Regions from separate parts of the Cellvibrio sp. ATLC23 genome, predicted to be linked through region 3. Evidence: predicted binding sites of a transcription regulator. Region 3 holds the regulator's gene; each other region holds the start of a gene.
The links. Region 3 encodes sigma-54, which starts transcription at its own class of promoters, with help from an activator protein. Its sites were predicted from a motif close to TGGCACANNNNTTGCNNT; they were not measured.
Positions count from the first base shown of each region.

Region 1: AC2CG4_RS19420 (PEP-CTERM sorting domain-containing protein) is a predicted target of sigma-54. The motif match lies at 4,290-4,307, and genes of this name have one in related genera.
Region 2: glnA (type I glutamate--ammonia ligase) is a predicted target of sigma-54. The motif match lies at 4,034-4,051, and genes of this name have one in related genera.

Region 1 covers NZ_JBXUOS010000015.1:115,750-121,902, reverse strand. Annotated here, with positions in the region: gene ftsX (permease-like cell division protein FtsX) at 1-64, opposite strand, end outside; gene ftsE (cell division ATP-binding protein FtsE) at 61-729, opposite strand; gene ftsY (signal recognition particle-docking protein FtsY) at 801-1,916, opposite strand; gene rsmD (16S rRNA (guanine(966)-N(2))-methyltransferase RsmD) at 2,048-2,668, shown strand; gene coaD (pantetheine-phosphate adenylyltransferase) at 2,786-3,265, shown strand; gene mutM (bifunctional DNA-formamidopyrimidine glycosylase/DNA-(apurinic or apyrimidinic site) lyase) at 3,287-4,099, opposite strand; gene AC2CG4_RS19420 (PEP-CTERM sorting domain-containing protein) at 4,420-5,064, shown strand; gene AC2CG4_RS19415 (HDOD domain-containing protein) at 5,158-6,153, opposite strand, start outside.
Region 2 covers NZ_JBXUOS010000008.1:17,655-23,807, reverse strand. Annotated here, with positions in the region: gene thiI (tRNA uracil 4-sulfurtransferase ThiI) at 1-463, opposite strand, end outside; gene AC2CG4_RS13435 (methyl-accepting chemotaxis protein) at 728-2,347, shown strand; gene AC2CG4_RS13430 (cation:proton antiporter) at 2,424-3,626, opposite strand; gene glnA (type I glutamate--ammonia ligase) at 4,215-5,615, shown strand; gene AC2CG4_RS13420 (DUF4124 domain-containing protein) at 5,746-6,153, shown strand, end outside.
Region 3 covers NZ_JBXUOS010000006.1:204,839-210,991, forward strand. Annotated here, with positions in the region: gene lptC (LPS export ABC transporter periplasmic protein LptC) at 1-94, shown strand, start outside; gene lptA (lipopolysaccharide transport periplasmic protein LptA) at 81-659, shown strand; gene lptB (LPS export ABC transporter ATP-binding protein) at 665-1,390, shown strand; gene AC2CG4_RS11860 (RNA polymerase factor sigma-54) at 1,594-3,198, shown strand; gene hpf (ribosome hibernation-promoting factor, HPF/YfiA family) at 3,305-3,595, shown strand; gene ptsN (PTS IIA-like nitrogen regulatory protein PtsN) at 3,695-4,144, shown strand; gene rapZ (RNase adapter RapZ) at 4,158-5,027, shown strand; gene AC2CG4_RS11880 (HPr family phosphocarrier protein) at 5,031-5,303, shown strand; gene yjgA (ribosome biogenesis factor YjgA) at 5,477-5,995, shown strand; gene AC2CG4_RS11890 (YhdP family protein) at 6,051-6,153, opposite strand, start outside.

The DNA of each region.
Region 1 (6,153 bases), on a different contig from region 3:
GAGTAGCACTGGCACCCATACGATTAGGGCGGCGCTCCGGTTTGGAAGGACGATTCGATTTCACCAGAGCACCCCGTCGTGAACCAATTTACCTTGCACCAAGCCCAATACCCGTTTGTTCATGCGTTTGAGCAGTTCCACATCGTGGGTGGCGATCATTACCGTGGTGCCAACTTCGTTGAACTGGCGGAATAAGGTCATGATTTCGTTGGATAATTCCGGATCAAGGTTACCGGTAGGTTCATCGGCAAGTAATAAAGTAGGTTTGTTTACCACGGCGCGGGCGATGCCCACCCGCTGCTGCTCACCGCCAGATAAAGCCATGGGATTGGTGCGCTCTTTGTCGAGTAAATCCACCTTGTCCAAGGCGGCGCGCACCCGCTTGCCAATTTCTTGGTGGGGATAACCGGCCACTTGCAGCGGCAGCGCGACGTTGTCGTACACAGTGCGATCAAACAGCAGCTGGTGATTCTGAAACACCACACCTATATTGCGGCGAAAGTAGGGCAACTGGCTTTTGGGCATACGCGCCAAATGATGGCCATCAACAAAGACATGGCCATTAGACGGTTGCTCCATCAGTAGAATGAGTTTCATCAGCGTACTTTTACCGGCGCCCGAGTGGCCGGTGAGGAACAGCATTTCGCCCGACTCCACTTCAAAATCCACCCGCGCCAAGGCTTCGTAGCCGGTATCGTAACGCTTGCTTACGGTTTCAAATCGAATCACAACAAACCCTGTTTTTCACTATTTAAGATGCGTCAGCTTGGTTAATTAATCGTTGTTTAATTAACATTTACTTAACTGACATCGGCCTGATTAAACAGCGCCTTGATAAACGGTTCCGCCGCAAACGGCTGCAAATCATCAATCGCCTCGCCCACGCCGATAAACCGTACCGGCAGTGCAAACTTTTTACTCAGCGCAAAAATCACTCCGCCTTTGGCAGTGCCATCCAACTTGGTCAGCACCAAACCGGTCACGCCAGCGGCGTCGCGGAAGGTTTCGGTTTGATTGACCGCATTTTGGCCAGTGCCTGCATCCAGCACCAATAAGACTTCATGGGGCGCGGAGCCATCGACTTTGGCCATCACCCGTTTGACTTTGGACAACTCATCCATCAAATGGTTTTTATTGTGCAAGCGACCGGCAGTATCGGCGATGATCACGTCAATTCCACGCGATTTGGCCGCTTGTAGCGCATCATAAATAACCGAGGCAGAATCTGCACCGGTATGCTGGGCGATCACCGGTACGTTGTTGCGCTCACCCCAGACTTGCAGCTGTTCGACCGCCGCCGCGCGGAATGTATCCCCCGCCGCGAGCATGACTTTTTTACCTTCATTTTGCAGGCGCTTGGCGAGTTTGCCGATGGTGGTGGTTTTACCCACGCCATTTACACCCACCACCAGAATCACATAGGGCTGTTTGCTGCTATCGATAAGCAAGGGTTTTTCCACCGGGCGCAACAAATCGGTGAGCTGTTCACGCAGGGCTTGGTAGAGTGCAGCTACATCGTTGAGCTGTTTGCGTGCGACGCGACTGGTGAGGCTATCGATAATTTCTGTTGTTGCCTCCATGCCCACATCGGCCACCAGCAGCTGGGTTTCCAGCTCTTCGAAGAGCTCATCGTCGATGGTTTTACGGCCGAGAAACAGATTGCCCAAACCTTCGGCAAAGTGGCTGCTGGTGCGGCTTAAACCCTGTTTGATACGGGCAAAAAAGCCGAGCTTCGCTGGCGCTTCAGCTGCTACCGATTCAGGCGCTACTGCTACTGGTGCAACCGCAGCAACCGACTCTTCCACCGCTACTTCAGCAGTGGAAGTTTCAGCCGCTGCAATGGCGACGGGCGGCTCATCGGCAGCTGGGGTGGCGGTATCGGGCTTTTCAGATTTTTTAAACAGATTAAAAAACATAATGTTGGTCTGGGGTGTGAGCTAAAGAGCGGTTAACGATTAGTTGGCGCGGCGCGCATGCAGATTAGTGATTCTGCAAATTCAACAAAGCCGCTATCCTACCACTTCTGATCTATTCATAGAGAAATGCCTTGTCCAAACCTGTCGCAAAAACAAGCGTTAAAAACCCTAAAGCCAGCAACCAATTGCGCATCATTGGCGGCCAGTGGCGCGGGCGCAAACTCAGCTTTCCCGATGTGGATGGCCTGCGCCCGACCGGCGATCGCATCCGCGAGACACTGTTTAACTGGCTGGCGCCGGATATTCAGGGTGCGCACTGCTTGGATTTGTTTGCCGGTTCAGGCGCTTTGGGGCTGGAGGCTTTATCGCGCGGGGCTGAATCCAGCTGGCTGCTGGAGAAGCACCCACTCGCAGCGCAACAATTAAAAAGTAACCTGCAACTGTTACAAGCAGGCAATGGCAAGGTCGAACAGGTCGATAGCCTCGTCTGGTTAAACCACCAGCCGCCCGCGCAGCAATTCGATATAGTCTTTATCGACCCGCCGTTTGCGCTGGATTTGTGGGGTGCGATCGTCGCGGCACTTGAAACGGGGCATTGGCTCAGCGAGGCAGCGGTTATCTACCTTGAAGCGCCGCGCGATGCCCAGTTACAGCTACCGGCCAACTGGCAACTGCACCGCGACAAACAAGCCGGACAGGTCAGCTACCGCTTGTATTATCGCCATCAAACAGGACAACATCAGAACAGCTAAACAGCAACTACACTGTTTAGCGAAAGAAAATTGCATGCGGATATCTTAACTGGTCAGTGACCAGTGAATTTTGTACCATGCGCGCCTCGCCAACGGCACCCTCCACGGAATACACCTATGCGCACAGTGGTCTACCCAGGTACTTTTGACCCCATCACCAACGGCCATATCGATTTGGTCGAGCGCGCCTGTCGCTTATTTGACAATGTGATACTGGCAGTGGCGGCGAGCACCCGTAAAAACCCACTCTTCACCTTGGATGAGCGCGTCGCATTGGCGCAGGAAACCCTTGCCCATGTACCCAATGTAACGGTCTGCGGCTTCGATATTTTGCTGGTGGATTTTGTCCGCCAGCAAAAAGCGCAGGCGGTATTGCGCGGTTTGCGCGCCGTATCGGACTTTGAATATGAATTCCAATTGGCCAATATGAATCGCGCGCTGGCGCCGACCATGGAAAGCATCTTTCTCACTCCCGCCGAACATCTTTCTTATATTTCTTCTTCGATTGTGCGCGAGATTGCCTTTCTCGGTGGCGATGTGAGCAAGTTTGTTGCGGCTCCCGTAGAAGCAGCCTTGAAGCGCAAATTCGGCAAATAACCCCGCGCAATCACCGGTCAACTACTTTTGGCAAGCCACACAATACACCGTGGTGCGATCACTCATGCGCACTTCTTTGAGCGGCTTTTTGCACAGCGTACAGGGTTCGCCACCGCGCCCGTACACCAGTAGCTGCTGCTTAAAATAACCTGGCTTGCCATCACCGCCGACAAAATCGCGCAATGTCGTCCCGCCCTGATCAATCGAGCGCTGCAGTACAAACTTGATATCGCGCACCAGATCTTCACAGTTTTTACGTGTTAGCAATCCGGCTTTGCGGATGGGCTTGATGCCCGCCATAAACAGCGATTCATTGGCGTAGATATTGCCCACCCCCACCACGATTTTACTGTCCATAATGAACTGCTTGATCGCCTGTGTACGCTTGCGGGTTCGCTCATATAAATAATCTGCTGTGAAGCTTTCGGTCAGCGGCTCCGGCCCCAGATCCACCAGCAGCTTATGCAACTCCGGCGCACCCTCCACCCACAGCAAACTACCAAATCGACGCGGATCACAATAGCGCAACACCCGCTGGCCAAACACCAGATCAAAATGGTCGTGAAACGACGGCGGCTCATCCGCCTTGGCGATACGCAAACTGCCCGACATACCCAAATGGATCAGTGCATTGCCATTGCCAAAATCCAACAACAGATACTTACCGCGTCGCGTCGCACCGAGTAAACGCCGCCCAGTGACCAACTCCGTCAGACCTGCCGTAATCGGCCAGCGTAACCGCGGTTGACGAATGACAATCTCCGTCACTTTTTGCCCAATCAGGTGAGGGGCAATACCGCGCAGGGTTGTTTCGACTTCGGGTAACTCGGGCATGATTTTTCCTACTTTTTTATCACTAAAGATTACATGCTAAAGAGCTGATAGACCTAAATCATCACTTTTGGCGCAATTATCTACAAAATGACACTAAATTTACTTTGTTTGGCATGGAAATCCACAAAATTCCAACTAGAATATTAAATGTGACACGCATCACAACAAAAAGAGAACCAATTCTCAGTTTTGGCCTGCATGTTGCTGATACGAGTTTGACTGACGAAAGCCCAGAGGTAGCGGGTAAGCGTCAATGTGTGTGTTTTTGAATTGCTTATGGTCCCGCTACTGCGCGACTCGCTGTTACCTTGGAGTGTTTAATGAAAAAATTGTTTAACGCGTTATTTTTACCGCTGCTATTAGCAACTGGCGCTGCACACGCACTGCCGATTATTACCTTATCCAACGTGGGTGAGGTCACCACCTCAGTCGCGGGCGCGACAACTATCGATTTTAATAGCGGCTGTGGTTATGCCACCTGTACCGGCGATTTCGCCTTAGTTGTCGGCAGCCAAAGTGGCAAATATGCCCAGCCATTGGGTGTTAATTCACAGTATCTCAGCGTACCTAAACCATCGCCCACCACTAAAAGTGCCACATTTACCCTTGGCACCACAGCGGATTATTTTGGACTATTCTGGGGTTCAATCGATAGCTACAACTTTATTAGCTTCTATTTAAATAACGCGTTGGTCGCCAGCTATTCAGGTCGCGATATTGTCGGTCAGTTCGCCAATGGCAACCAATTGAGCTACAGCTCAAACCGCTACATTAACTTTAATTTTGGTAACAGCGCTTACGATCGCGTGACATTGGCCAGCACCGGCTTCGCCTTTGAAAGTGACAACCACGCCTTCAAAAAACTTGTGTCAGTAACTGAACCAACCACCGCACTGTTGTTTTTAATGGGACTGGTTGGTTTGGCATTAGCGCGCCGTCAGGTGCGCATCAGTCACCGCGATTAATTTATTCCGCGCCCGCAAAAAAACCGCTGCAAAATTCAATTATGCAGCGGTTTTTTATTTTACTTGTCCAGGCATCCACACTAACTATTTGCGTTAACTATTCGCACTAAAGCGCATCATTAAATTCAATTGGTTAACAATCAATTGGAACTCTTCAAATTGGCGCGCAGTAAAAGCGCCTGCCTCAGCATCGGCATAAGCTATAGCCATCAACCGTTTATTTAATAACAATGGCGCAAGGAAAATTGCACCGCTGGCACCCATCATATGCAGCGCACCTGTATCCCTTAATGCAACACTAGGTTTATACCAAAGCGGTTGTTGATTACGCAGAAACTCATGCAACATTTCGCCCTTGCGCAACTGCTCGAGGTTAATTTTTACTTTCTGCCGCCACAAGTGCGTGCCGCTGCCCGCGACATAACGCACCTCAAGCATTTTGCTTTTAAGGTCGACCACCAAAATGGCAATTCGTGCAAGATCAGCCGCTTCATGTAACGCAGCAAGGCACAGCTGGGTGATTTTTGGCATATCATCACCCGCCAACATTGCTTTGTGTATCAGGTTAAGTTGCTGCTGAAAAAAATACTCCGGCCTTTCTGCTAGTACTACTTTTTCTTCAATTAATGCAGGGTCGGGCAGCGCACTGATCAATACATCGACGCCATAAATTTTTGCGATGACAGATGCCTCATCGGCCATCATCAGAATTTGTTTTTTTGCATCTTCTAGCGAAATTTTGCAAAGCCTTGCCGTCTGCTGACACAGTTTTTCCATCTCCGCACTTTTGATACCACGGTGAATATAGGTGCTAATGTGATTACCCAAATTAACCGCACGCGCCGCAGCACTGGAGTGCACGTGATTTTCACAGGCTTCACTGAGCAGATCACCAAGCGTCCAATCTTTAATTAAATGGCGCGATAACAAACTGGTATCCACGCCCAAATACTCTTGCGCCAAACTGTGCTCAGCTTGAGGATCCTTGTCGCGCGCTTCGATAAAATTTTCGACCACAGGGCGCCCGGTAGAGATAAGGGCAAGCTCACTGATATTGCGCAGCAGCGCAGCGATAAATATCTGTTCCTT
Region 2 (6,153 bases), on a different contig from region 3:
CGAGGTACACGGTGACATCGGGTTTATGCAGGTCGACACCTTTGGCCGCTGAGTGTTGCAGTAAACCACCGCCGACGTATCGCTCTACCTCAACTGAACTGTAGGGGTGTTTACCCACACGTTTAACACGCACGCAAAACGTTTTACCGGCAAGGGCGTCGCGCCAATGGGTTAAGGTTTGCTGAAAAATCGCGTCGAGGTCACCTAGTGGGTAGTCATGCAGCACCGAAAAGTTGGCGATGCCGGGAGTGTGTGCCAGAACTTCCGCAATTTGTGCGGCGGTGCTGGTATCGACATTGGGGCAGCGAATTTCGATTTTTTCCCAATCGCGTTGCACATCGATATCCACGCCCACATTGCGCAACAGCAGGCGCAAATTATCGCGCAATTGTTTGATAAAACGCTTCCGTACGGGGGGGCTTTTAATGATGATTTCGGAAAATACTTTAACAACAATATGCATGGGGAATTGCGCCTGACAGGATGCAGCGAGTGCTGACTGGATAAAAAGGCGGCGATTATAAAGCAAGATTCAAGAAAAAGCGGCCAATCTACGTGATTGGCTTGCATCTGGATCAATAACACCAAAAAAATTTAAATCTTTACCTTTGGACATCTTGAACAATACTCAACAACCATCCCCCATTTTTCAACAGTGCATTGTTTCAATATAAATAATGTTGGCCGCCTAACTGGATGGGCATTTTTCGGTAATTGAGAGGTAACAATGAGAGAGTTCAAGATAGGGCTGCGACTGACACTTGGTTTTGGCGTACTGGCGCTGATTTTGTTAATGCAAGGTATGTTTGGTTTGGGTGGCATGTCGAACATGAATAACCAGACCAAGGAAATTAACAATATCTGGATTCCAACTTTAAACGCGATAGGGGATTTAAATTCAGCGCTACTCTACTACAGGATCAGCGCTATACGTTTGGTGGTTGACCCCAGCGCTGCCGGTGTCGCTAGAGGCGAAGCTAATTTACAGGCTCGTGAGCAAGCTCTTGATCAGGCAACCCTCGCTTTCGAGCAGGAAATAACGGAGCCAGAGGAGCGCCCCATTTTCGCGGAGTTTGTGCAAGCTAAGCAGCTCTATCGAAAAAGTGCCTCGCAAGTGTTGGTTGCAATGAAAGCTGGTGATACGGCAGCTGCAATTGCAATTGTGGATGTTGAGCTGAAATCTATCGCTGATCGGATGAGTGAGATGCTCAACAAATTGGAAAAGATCAGTCGCGACCACGCTGAGCGGGCGGCTCTGGAGTCGGCTAAAGCATACAGTGGTGCTCAAACATTAGTCATTAGCAGTATTGTCATTGCCTTATTAGTTACTGCCATTCTGGCAGTTGCGATTACGCGCAGCATCGTTACCCCGTTACAAGAAGCGGTAATTGCTACCGAAACGATTGCGGGTGGCAATTTGACGCAGAAAATATATTTTGCAGGTAAGGACGAGCCCGCGCAGTTGCTCGCCTCTCTCGCATTGATGCAGGATAATTTGCGCACTACCATCGCTCACATTGGTAACTCATCTGTACAGCTGGCCTCTGCAGGCGAGGAGTTGAGTTCGGTGGCTGAGGACTCGTCACGCAACCTGCAGCGGCAGAACGATGAAATTCAACAGGCCGCCTCGGCCGTGACACAAATGAGTGCTGCGGTAGATGATGTGGCGCGCAATGCGGTTAGCACGGCGGAAGAATCGAGCGAATCATCGCGCCTGGCACATGAAGGGCGCGATAAGGTAAAACACACTGTTACCGCCTTGAGATCAATGACCGACGAGTTTAACCGTACGTCGGCATTGATCGGCGGTTTAGCGGATCAATCAAAAGATATTGGTAAGGTCTTGGATGTTATTCGCGCTATTGCCGAACAAACCAACCTGCTTGCATTGAACGCGGCGATTGAAGCGGCGCGAGCGGGGGAAGCTGGGCGAGGTTTTGCCGTAGTGGCAGACGAGGTGCGCGCTTTGGCGCATCGCACTCAGGTATCTACCCAAGAAATTGAACAAATGATTAGCACCGTTCAGGGTGGAACCGCAGCCGCAGTGCACTCAATGAAGAACAGTGTGGAGCACGCGAGTAAAACCTTAACTGTGGCCGAAGAGGCCGGTGGGGCGTTGGAGCAGATTTACCAAAAGGCCGGGCAGATTGGCGAGCGCAACCTGTTAATCGCCAGTGCCTCTGAGGAGCAGGCTGCCGTAGCGCGGGAAGTGGATCGCAATATCGTGAATATTAGCGATCTCTCCACCCAGTCGGCTGCTGGAGCCAATCAAACCAGCGCGGCGACATATGAATTGGCACGTCTGGCTACTGACCTTAATACCTTGGTGTCGCGTTTTGTTATCTAATTATTAGGCCGCATCAAAAGCCCCGCCGCTCACCAGCCGGGGCTTTTTGATTTTTGTCGATTCAATCCAGCGCTGGTTATTTCGCGCGGGAAATAAGTTCTTTCATCATCTTTAGCTTGGGCGTCACCACCGGTATGGTCAACATAGTGCTGGCGATAGCCATTACCAGTAGTGCGGTAAATGTTTCACTGGTGATGATCTGTTTATCGAGCAGCACATTGGCGAAGATGATCATAATCAACGCCTTGGTTTGCAGTAGCCAGCCGATGATTGAGGCTTCGCCCTTTTGCCAATTGAGAATCTTACCGGCGGCGTGAATGCCCACCAATTTCCCTGCGACTGAGGCAATCAACAGGATAGCGGCAGCGATAAATACGGTTGTGCCACCCACCTCCCAATTGGTGCGCAGGCCGGTGCTGAGGAAGAATACCGGCATAATGATCATCAGTACAAAATGGCGCAGCTTGTCCATATCTTCCTGATTAAACCATTCGGCATCCATCACTGCGCCTGCTAAAAATGCACCCACCATATAGTGCAACCCGGCCCAATCTGCAGCCAAGCCACAGATAGCGAGCCAGATAAAACCGGAATACCAGCGGTCTTTCTCTTCAATCGCCACCATCAGTTTGCGAAACAAATAAGCGGCGAGGGCAAAGCCGATTAGGAACATGCCTTGGCGACCGACGCGCTCCCAATCCAGCAGGATCAGGGCGAGCACGCCCCAAATGGCGATGTCATCAAGGCTGGCGTAACGCAAAATCCGCTGGCCGATGGGCTGGCGCAGGATTTCCATCTTTTCCATAAACAGAATCAGAATGGGTAGTGCGGTTACCGCGCAAGCCATGCCGACACCGAGAATAAACTGCCAGGTCAGACCATTTGGACCAACCCAGCCATCGCTAAAACTCATCATTAGGATTGCTGCGCCGCAGCCAAATAGCAGCGGTGTGCCCAGTGCGAGACCGGCGGTGATGCCACTTTCGCGCTTGTATTGCCAAGCTTTTTTCAGATCTAGCTCAATACCGGCGATCCAGACAAAAATCATTACCGCCCACCAGGCAATGCCATTGAGCGATTTGATAACGTCTGGATTAAAGACAAAGCTGTAATACTCGGGGAACGCCTTACCCAGTACCCCGGGACCAAGCACTATGCCCATAATGATCTGCACTACAACTAGCGGCGCCCAGTAGTCGGTTCTGCCGAGGCGCCAAATCAGGAAGGGGACAGTAAAAATAATCACCATCGCGATCAGGAATATTTCGGTTGTGGTCATATGCATCTTGCTAAGCCCTTACTTCTTATTAGGATTTGTAAATTTGCCTTATCGTCCGTTTGACGAATGGCGCACGCTACAGGGATTTTTTGCGCCATTCGATAGTCAGCTTATAGATAATTACTATGGGTTGCTTAGTTAAAAGCTAATCAACTGTAAAACTATTTTCTTGATTGGATTTTGTCGTTTGCTTGCCATAAAAGTGATGCAATTTGGCGCATGCTGCTGGCACACTAGCATGGGTGTTGCTGTGGGGTAAAACGGGCTGCCAAGATTTAACCTTTGCTGCTTTATTCTGGTGCAATAAGGAGTTTTTGCGCTCTATTTTGGTGCTTTGGTGTATTCTGTAGCGTTGCCTTATCGCCGGGAAGCCTTATTTTTAAACGCTTATTGCTATTTTCCTTAAATGGCATATATTTTGCCCCTTTTCTGACACCCTAGTCTTGCCCCGCTCACCGAAATGAGTCGCGAGCCCGGATGAAGTGGGAAAATTTTCAGGTAAGCCACCCTCTTTAGGGTTGTTTATTGGCCGTAATAACAACTTTCACAATCCGTAGCCTTCGGGCTATTACAACTTGGAGGCATTCAATGTCTAAGACTTTAGACCTGATCAAAGAACACGAAGCTCGCTGGATCGACCTGCGCTTCACCGACTTTAAAGGCAAAGAGCAGCACGTTACTTTCCCTTCACACGTTGTAAACGACAGTTTCTTCGTTGATGGCAAAATGTTTGACGGTTCTTCTATTGCTGGTTGGAAAGGTATTAACGACTCAGACATGATCCTGATGCCGGACGATTCAACTGCGGTATTGGATCCATTCTACGATGAAGCGACTATCAACATTCGCTGTAACATCGTTGAGCCAGCCACCATGCAAGGCTACGATCGCGACCCACGCTCTATCGGTCTGCGCGCTGAAGAGTATCTGAAGTCTACTGGTTTGGGTGATGTTGCCCTGTTTGGTCCAGAGCCAGAATTCTTTATCTTCGACAGCGTTCACTTCCACAGCTCAATGGGCGGCGCTTTCTACAAAATCAAATCTGAAGAAGCAGCTTGGTCGTCAGGTGATGATATTGAAGGTAAGCACGGCCACGCTCCACGCGTAAAAGGCGGTTACTTCCCAGTTGCTCCGGTTGACTCACTGCACGACATCCGCGGCGCTATGTGTAATGCGATGGAAGCAATGGGCCTGGAAATTGAGATTCACCACCACGAAGTTGCTAACGCTGGCCAATGTGAAATCGGTGTAGGCGCTAACACTCTGGTTAAGAAAGCGGACGAAGTACAGATCCTCAAGTACTGCGTACACAACGTTGCGCACCAATACGGTAAAACCGCAACCTTTATGCCGAAGCCTTTGATCGGTGATAACGGTTCAGGTATGCACGTTCACCAGTCTTTCTCCAAGAACGGCAAAAACCAATTCGCAGGCGATTCCTATGCTGGTTTGAGCGAAACTGCTCTGTACTACGTGGGCGGTATCATCAAGCACGCTAAAGCATTGAACGCTTTCTGTAACGCGTCTACCAACTCGTACAAGCGTTTGGTTCCAGGTTTTGAAGCGCCTGTAATGTTGGCTTACTCTGCTCGTAACCGTTCTGCTTCTATCCGTATTCCTTACACCGTTGGTGAAAAAGCCAAGCGTATCGAAACTCGTTTCCCTGATCCAACTGCTAACCCATACCTGTGCTTCGCGTCATTGCTGATGGCGGGTATTGACGGTGTTCTGAACAAGATTCATCCGGGCGAAGCAGCGACTAAAGATCTGTACGATCTGGAGCCGGAAGAAGAAGCAGCAATCCCACAAGTGTGTTCATCTTTGGAAGAAGCTTTGGCTTCGCTTGAAGCTGACCATGAGTTCTTGTTGGCGGGTGGTGTATTCTCTAAAGACTTCATCGATGCTTACATCGACCTGAAGAAACAAGAAATCCAACGCATCAACATGACTCCGCACCCAGTAGAATTTGAACTCTATTACAGTGTGTAAGTCTTGCTGCCAGGCTAATCGGGCTTAAGCTCGGTTAATCTGTGAAAAAGCCCGCACCGGAAACGGTGCGGGCTTTTTCTTTATAAGGCGCGGGAGTACTCTAGGGAAAACGATTGGCTAGCAGGGGTAAATGATGCGTAGTTTATTGATGGTGATGTTCTTTCTGGCGCAGTTGAGCGCAGCGGATGTGTATAAGACGGTCGATAAGGATGGCAAGATCAAATACACCGATAAGCCGAGCACAGAAAATGCCGAAAAACTGAAGTTGCGAGAGATTAATACAGTGCCAGGGGCGCAGCCCTTGCCGCAGTCAACACCGGTAGCTTCTTATGAGTCACGCACTGCCGAGCTGCAGTACCAAATTGGCATTATCAGCCCCCGCTCGGACGTCACTATTCCAGTGGGGCAGCGGGACTTGGCGATAGCTATCAATCTCAATCCAGGGCTCCAACAGGGACATTTACTGGTGTATTTTATGAATGGTGAGCTGCTGGAGGAGACGACTATGAATAATATTATCGTCAAGGATGTTCCGCGT
Region 3 (6,153 bases):
AGGTCAGATAGATGCGATTGGTATGGATGCCGACCTGGCGCAGAGTCGGCTTCAGTTAAAGTCCCAGGTTAAGGCTGTTTATGATCCCCGCTAAATTTCGTTTTGTTTTATCCCCAATTGCAGTGGCAATCGCTGCATTTATCGCCAGCTATAGCACCACCAGCCTGGCTCTACCCAGCGACAAACATGAAACCATTCGCGGCTCAGCGGACAACCTTACTGTCGATCAAAAAAATGGGGTGGCGACCTATACGGGCTCGGTAAAAATTCAGCAGGGCTCGCTAGTGATTACTGCGGAGTCGATTGTGATTCACACCAACCCTGACAGCAGCGTGGAAAAAATGATCGCCTCCGGCAACCCGGCGCGCTTCCAGCAGCAGCCCGAAAAAGATCAAGGTGTCGTCACCGCCGCAGCCAAACAAATTACTTACACCCCCAGTAACGAGCATCTGCTATTAATCGAAGATGCATCAGTTGAGCAAAACGGTGCAGTGATGAGCGGCCCCCATATTGATTACGATTTAGTGAAAGAAGTGATGAAAGCAGCTGGCAATACCAGCGCATCCGGCACCGGCCAGCGAATCGAAATTGTGATTCCGCCGAAGACGAACAACACCGACCCAAGTGCTCCCACCTCATCATCCAACGCTGCGCAATAATACCTATGCCTACTCTGCACGCACGCCATCTGGCTAAAAGCTACAAAAAACGCAAAGTCGTTATCGACGTATCCATCACCGTTGAAAGCGGCCGCATTGTTGGTTTACTCGGCCCCAATGGCGCGGGTAAAACCACCTGTTTTTATATGATTGCCGGGCTGGTAGCTGCCGATAACGGCACAGTGTTGATTGACGACCGCGACCTTACCCAGCTCCCAATTCACGGGCGCGCGCGCGCAGGTATTGGCTATTTGCCGCAAGAGGCATCGATTTTCCGCAAGCTGAGCGTTGCCGATAACATCATGGCGATTCTGGAGACACGCAAGGATTTAGATAGCTTTCAACGTCAGGCAAAGCTCGAGTCGCTGCTGAGCGAGTTCCATATCACCCACATCCGTGACAGCTTGGGCATGGCACTTTCGGGCGGTGAACGCCGCCGGGTAGAAATCGCCCGCGCGCTGGCCACCGACCCTAAATTCATTCTGCTCGATGAACCCTTTGCCGGTGTTGACCCCATCTCTGTCAACGACATCAAAGAAATTGTGCGCCACCTTAAAGATCGCGGCATCGGCGTGTTAATTACCGACCACAACGTGCGCGAGACGCTGGATATCTGCGAGACCGCTTATATTGTCAGCGAAGGCCACATTATTGCCGAAGGTGATGCAGACACTGTGCTCAGCAATACTAAAGTGCGCGAGGTCTATCTGGGTGAGCATTTCCGCTTGTAAGCGAGTCAAATCCCTGCGCTAAGAGTGTTACCAACTGCCTTAATGGCACCACCATAAGCAACACACAAAAAACTTGACAAGTAACAATCTTTATCCATTAGGCATAAAGCTTGCTTAACTGTATTGCTTGCGCGCCAAACCCTGACTAAACTCCCCTTATCCGATGTTTTCCATCCGCGTTATAAGGGTTTGTCGTTCACATAATGAAGCAATCTCTCCAGCTCAAACTCGGTCAACAGCTGACCATGACCCCACAATTGCAACAGGCTATTCGCCTTTTGCAACTATCGACCTTAGATCTGCAACAAGAAATCCAGGAAGCGCTCGAATCCAACCCAATGCTGGAAATGGAAGAAGCCTTCGATTCGTCAAACTCAACCAATGAGTATGAAGGTAGCGAGCAGGACAAAGCAGATTACACCCGCCAATTGGAAATCGCCGCGGAAGCGGGCGCTGATCACGGCAGCGACTTTACCGCAAGCGAAAACTTTTCCTCTACTGGCGATAATTACAGCGAGACCAGTAACACCAGCGATGGCGATAGCGATGTCTATGGCGAAGGCGAAAGCTTTAGCGCAGACAGCGGCGATTGGAGCGACTCCATTCCCAGCGATTTGCCAGTAGATACCAGTTGGGATGATGTGTACCAATCCTCCTCTAGCGGCAGCTCCAGCAATTACGACAACGAAGACGGTGATTTCGAGAGCCGCCGCGCAGTGACAGATTCGCTCTACGACCACCTGATGTGGCAATTGAATCTGACGCCTATGTCGGACCGCGACCGTGTACTGGCCATGGCAATTATCGATGCAGTGGAGCCCAGCGGCATGCTGTCCATCAGTATCGAAGAAATTTTTGAAGGTATGCGCGGCGATTTTGAAGAGCTGGAACTGGATGAAGTCCAAGCCGTTCAACACCGTTTACAGCAGTTTGATCCCTGCGGCGTGTGCAGCCAAAATCTATCTGAATGCCTGCTGGTACAGTTGCAACAATTTGACCCCAAAACACCGTTTTTGGAAGCGGCAAAGTTAATTACCAAACAATACTTGCCAGTGCTCGGCAGCCGCGATTATCGCCAGCTAATGCGCCGTACCAAATTAAAAGAAGCAGAGTTAAGCCAAGCGGTAGCCTTAATTCAAAGTTTAAATCCGCGGCCGGGCGATATGATTGCCAATGGCGATACCGAATACGTTGTTCCCGATGTATTTGTCGACAAACGCGATGGTCGCTGGATAGTTGAACTCAACCCGGACATAGCGCCGCGCTTGCGCATCAATTCCGATTACGCCTCCATGGTGAAACGCGCCGACTCCAGCACCGACAACACATTTTTAAAAGATAATCTGCAAGAAGCGCGCTGGTTCTTAAAAAGTTTGCAAAGCCGCAATGAAACCCTGCTGAAAGTGGCGAGCTGTATCGTAGAAAAACAGCGCGGCTTTTTAGATTACGGCCCCGAGGCAATGAAGCCATTGGTGCTGCACGATATAGCCGAAATTGTGGAGATGCACGAATCGACTATTTCGCGAGTCACTACGCAAAAATACATGCACACACCGCAGGGTATTTTTGAATTGAAATATTTTTTCTCCAGTCACGTCAGCACCGACAGCGGCGGAGAGTGTTCATCGACTGCAATTCGCGCCATCATCAAAAAATTGGTCAGTGCTGAAAACCCGAAAAAACCATTGAGCGACAGTAAAATTACCGACCTGCTCGGCGAGCAAGGCATTCAAGTGGCGCGACGTACGATTGCCAAATATCGTGAGTCGCTCAACATTCCGCCATCGAATGAGCGCAAAACGATTTAGCAATTAATGCTCAAAATAACTAGATTAACAGTGTGAGTCTAATGTAGGTTGTATTGTGAGGCTGCTCTAGTAACAGCCGTTTTGTTTCCAGCGAGAGGAAGTACTTATGCAATTAAATATCAGCGGTCACCACGTAGAAGTAACTGATTCAATGAGAGAGTATGTCTCCAGTAAATTGGAGCGACTGAGCCTGCACAACGACCGCATCACCAGTGTTAATGTCATCCTCTCGGTAGATAAACTGATTCAAAAAGCAGAAGCCACTATTCATGTAAGCGGTAAAGATTTATTTGCCGATGCCACCCATGAAGACCTGTATACCGCTATTGATGCACTATCCGACAAGCTTGATCGTCAATTGATTAAACACAAAGAGAAAATGCGCAGTCATCGCTGAGTGCATGGCAGCCAGCCATCGTTAATTTGAACCTATGCCGCCATTGCTAGTATGCGATGTCGGCATCACTTGTTGAGAGATGCACAGCATCACCTTGTTATGCAAATTCAATCCCTGATTAGCCCCGGCCGCACACTTTGTGGCGTTGAAGGTGGCAGTAAAAAACGTGCACTGGAGTTGCTCGCCAACACCATCGCACAAGATATTCCCGATATCGATGCCGATGAATTATTTCGCCGCCTGATTGGCCGCGAGCGTCTGGGTTCTACCGGCATAGGCCACGGCATTGCGATTCCCCACTGCCGGGTTGAGCATTGCAGCGGCACCGTAGGTGCGCTGATCACTCTGGCTGCGCCAATCGACTTCGATGCCATAGACTCGCAGCCAGTCGATATTTTATTCGCCATGCTGGTGCCGGAAGATGCCCATAGCGAACATTTACAAACCCTCGCCGCGCTTGCTGGTGCATTAAATAACGCTGAATACCGCCAGCGTTTGCGGGCGGCCAAGAGCAACGAAGCGCTTTATCAAGCAGCGCTAATCACTTAAGCAGGATTTTGTTATGCATCTGGTGATCGTCAGCGGCCTGTCAGGGTCGGGTAAAAGTACAGCGCTTCACGTTTTGGAAGACGTGGGTTTTAACTGTATCGACAATCTGCCGGTGAGCCTGTTGCCCGCACTGGTTGCCCAGATCCAGATCCACAAAGACGACCAGCACCGGTTTGCGATTGGCATAGATGTGCGCAATGCCTGGCAGGATCTGGCCATCTTTCCGCAAATGATTAGCACCCTAAAGGAGGCTCACCTACCCTTCCAAACCCTGTTTCTAGATTCACAGCCATCTGTGCTAATCCAACGCTTTAGTGAAACCCGACGCAAGCATCCACTGTCCGATAAACACACCAGCTTGGAAGAAGCTATTAGCGCAGAAGATCAGCTACTTGAACCTATTCGCGACTGCGCCGATCAAGTCATCGATACCAGCCACCTGAACCTGCACGAATTGCGCGATTTAGTAAAAGAGCGTGTGGTGGGGCGCAGTGAATCGACTATGGCTATTTTGTTTGAATCCTTTGGGTTCAAGCACGGGGTTCCGGTTAATGCCGATTTGGTATTCGATGCGCGCTGCCTGCCCAATCCTCATTGGAAACCTGCATTGCGACCCCAGACAGGCAGAGATCAGGACGTGATTGAGTTCCTTGAAGAACAAATAACGGTAAAGGAAATGTACGACGATATAGAACATTACCTGACCCGCTGGTTGCCGCGCTACCAAGCCAACAACCGCAGTTACATTACTATTGCGATAGGCTGTACCGGCGGCCAACACCGTTCGGTGTATTTATCCGAACGGTTACAAAAACATTTCGATCACAGTTTTAGCGATGTACAAGTTCGCCATCGCGACATTAACAAACACAAAAAACCCTAAACCATGCACATCGAAATACTCGACATCATTAATAAACGCGGCCTGCATGCACGTGCTGCAGCTAAACTTGCCACCCTTGCCAACCAGTATCAGGCCAAGGTGCAAGCGCGTGTCGGCGAAGGCCACTGGGCCGATGCCAAGAGCGTGATGTCATTGATGTTATTGGCTGCAAGTCAGGGAACCGCTTTGCAAGTCAGCGTGGAAGGTGAGGATGCCGAAGCCGCACTTTGTGCGATCCGCGCGTTGATTGCCGACCGCTTTGAAGAAGGCGAATAAACCAACTATCGTTATAGTCAGCCATTCTCCAACAGACATTCTGGCAAAAGCGGTTGTTGTTGTTGCTTTTCTGCACTAAGCTGCGCGACCTTTTCCGGCACCATGTATTACACGCTTTTGCCGGTTTAGCCCTATATTCATTTGCGCTTTGCGCACCAAGTACAGTTATTCTTATGGTTTACAACTACGACGACATCAATCCCGATGACTACATCCTCAGTAAATCGCAGGTTAAACGCGATATGCATGCGCTGCAGGCACTGGGTGAAAGTTTTATCACCATGAACGAAAAGCAACTCGCGCAGATTCCGCTGAGCGAGGAAATGCTGGACGCCATCTACATCGCGCGCAAAATGCCGCCCAAAGAGGCGCGCCGCCGCCAGATTCAATATATTGGCCGCTTGATGCGCGAAGGTAATCACGAAGAAATTAAAGCCGCTGTCGATAAGCTGCAAAACCGCAGCGACCAGTATGTACACCGCCAACATCAAGTAGAGCGCTATCGCGACTTGCTAATTGAAGGTGACAAGCAAATCTTCCAAACCTTGGTGACTTCTTGCCCAGGCATTGATGTACAACACTTGCGCCAGTTAATCCGCAGCGCGCAAAAAGAGCGCGAAGAAAATAAGCCGCCGGCGAATGCGCGCAAACTGTTCGGGTTTATTCGCGAGCAACTGGACGCACAGGATTAGTCATATATTCCGCTGCGAATCACACACAAACAATAAGGGCGCCCAGAAGGCGCCCTTATTGTTTCTTGCGAGTGCTATTTGCTGAAGGCTTGTCGGGTGGCAAGGCTTCCTCTTGTTTTTCATTTACGCTATCACGCAAACTTTTTTCACTTTCAAAC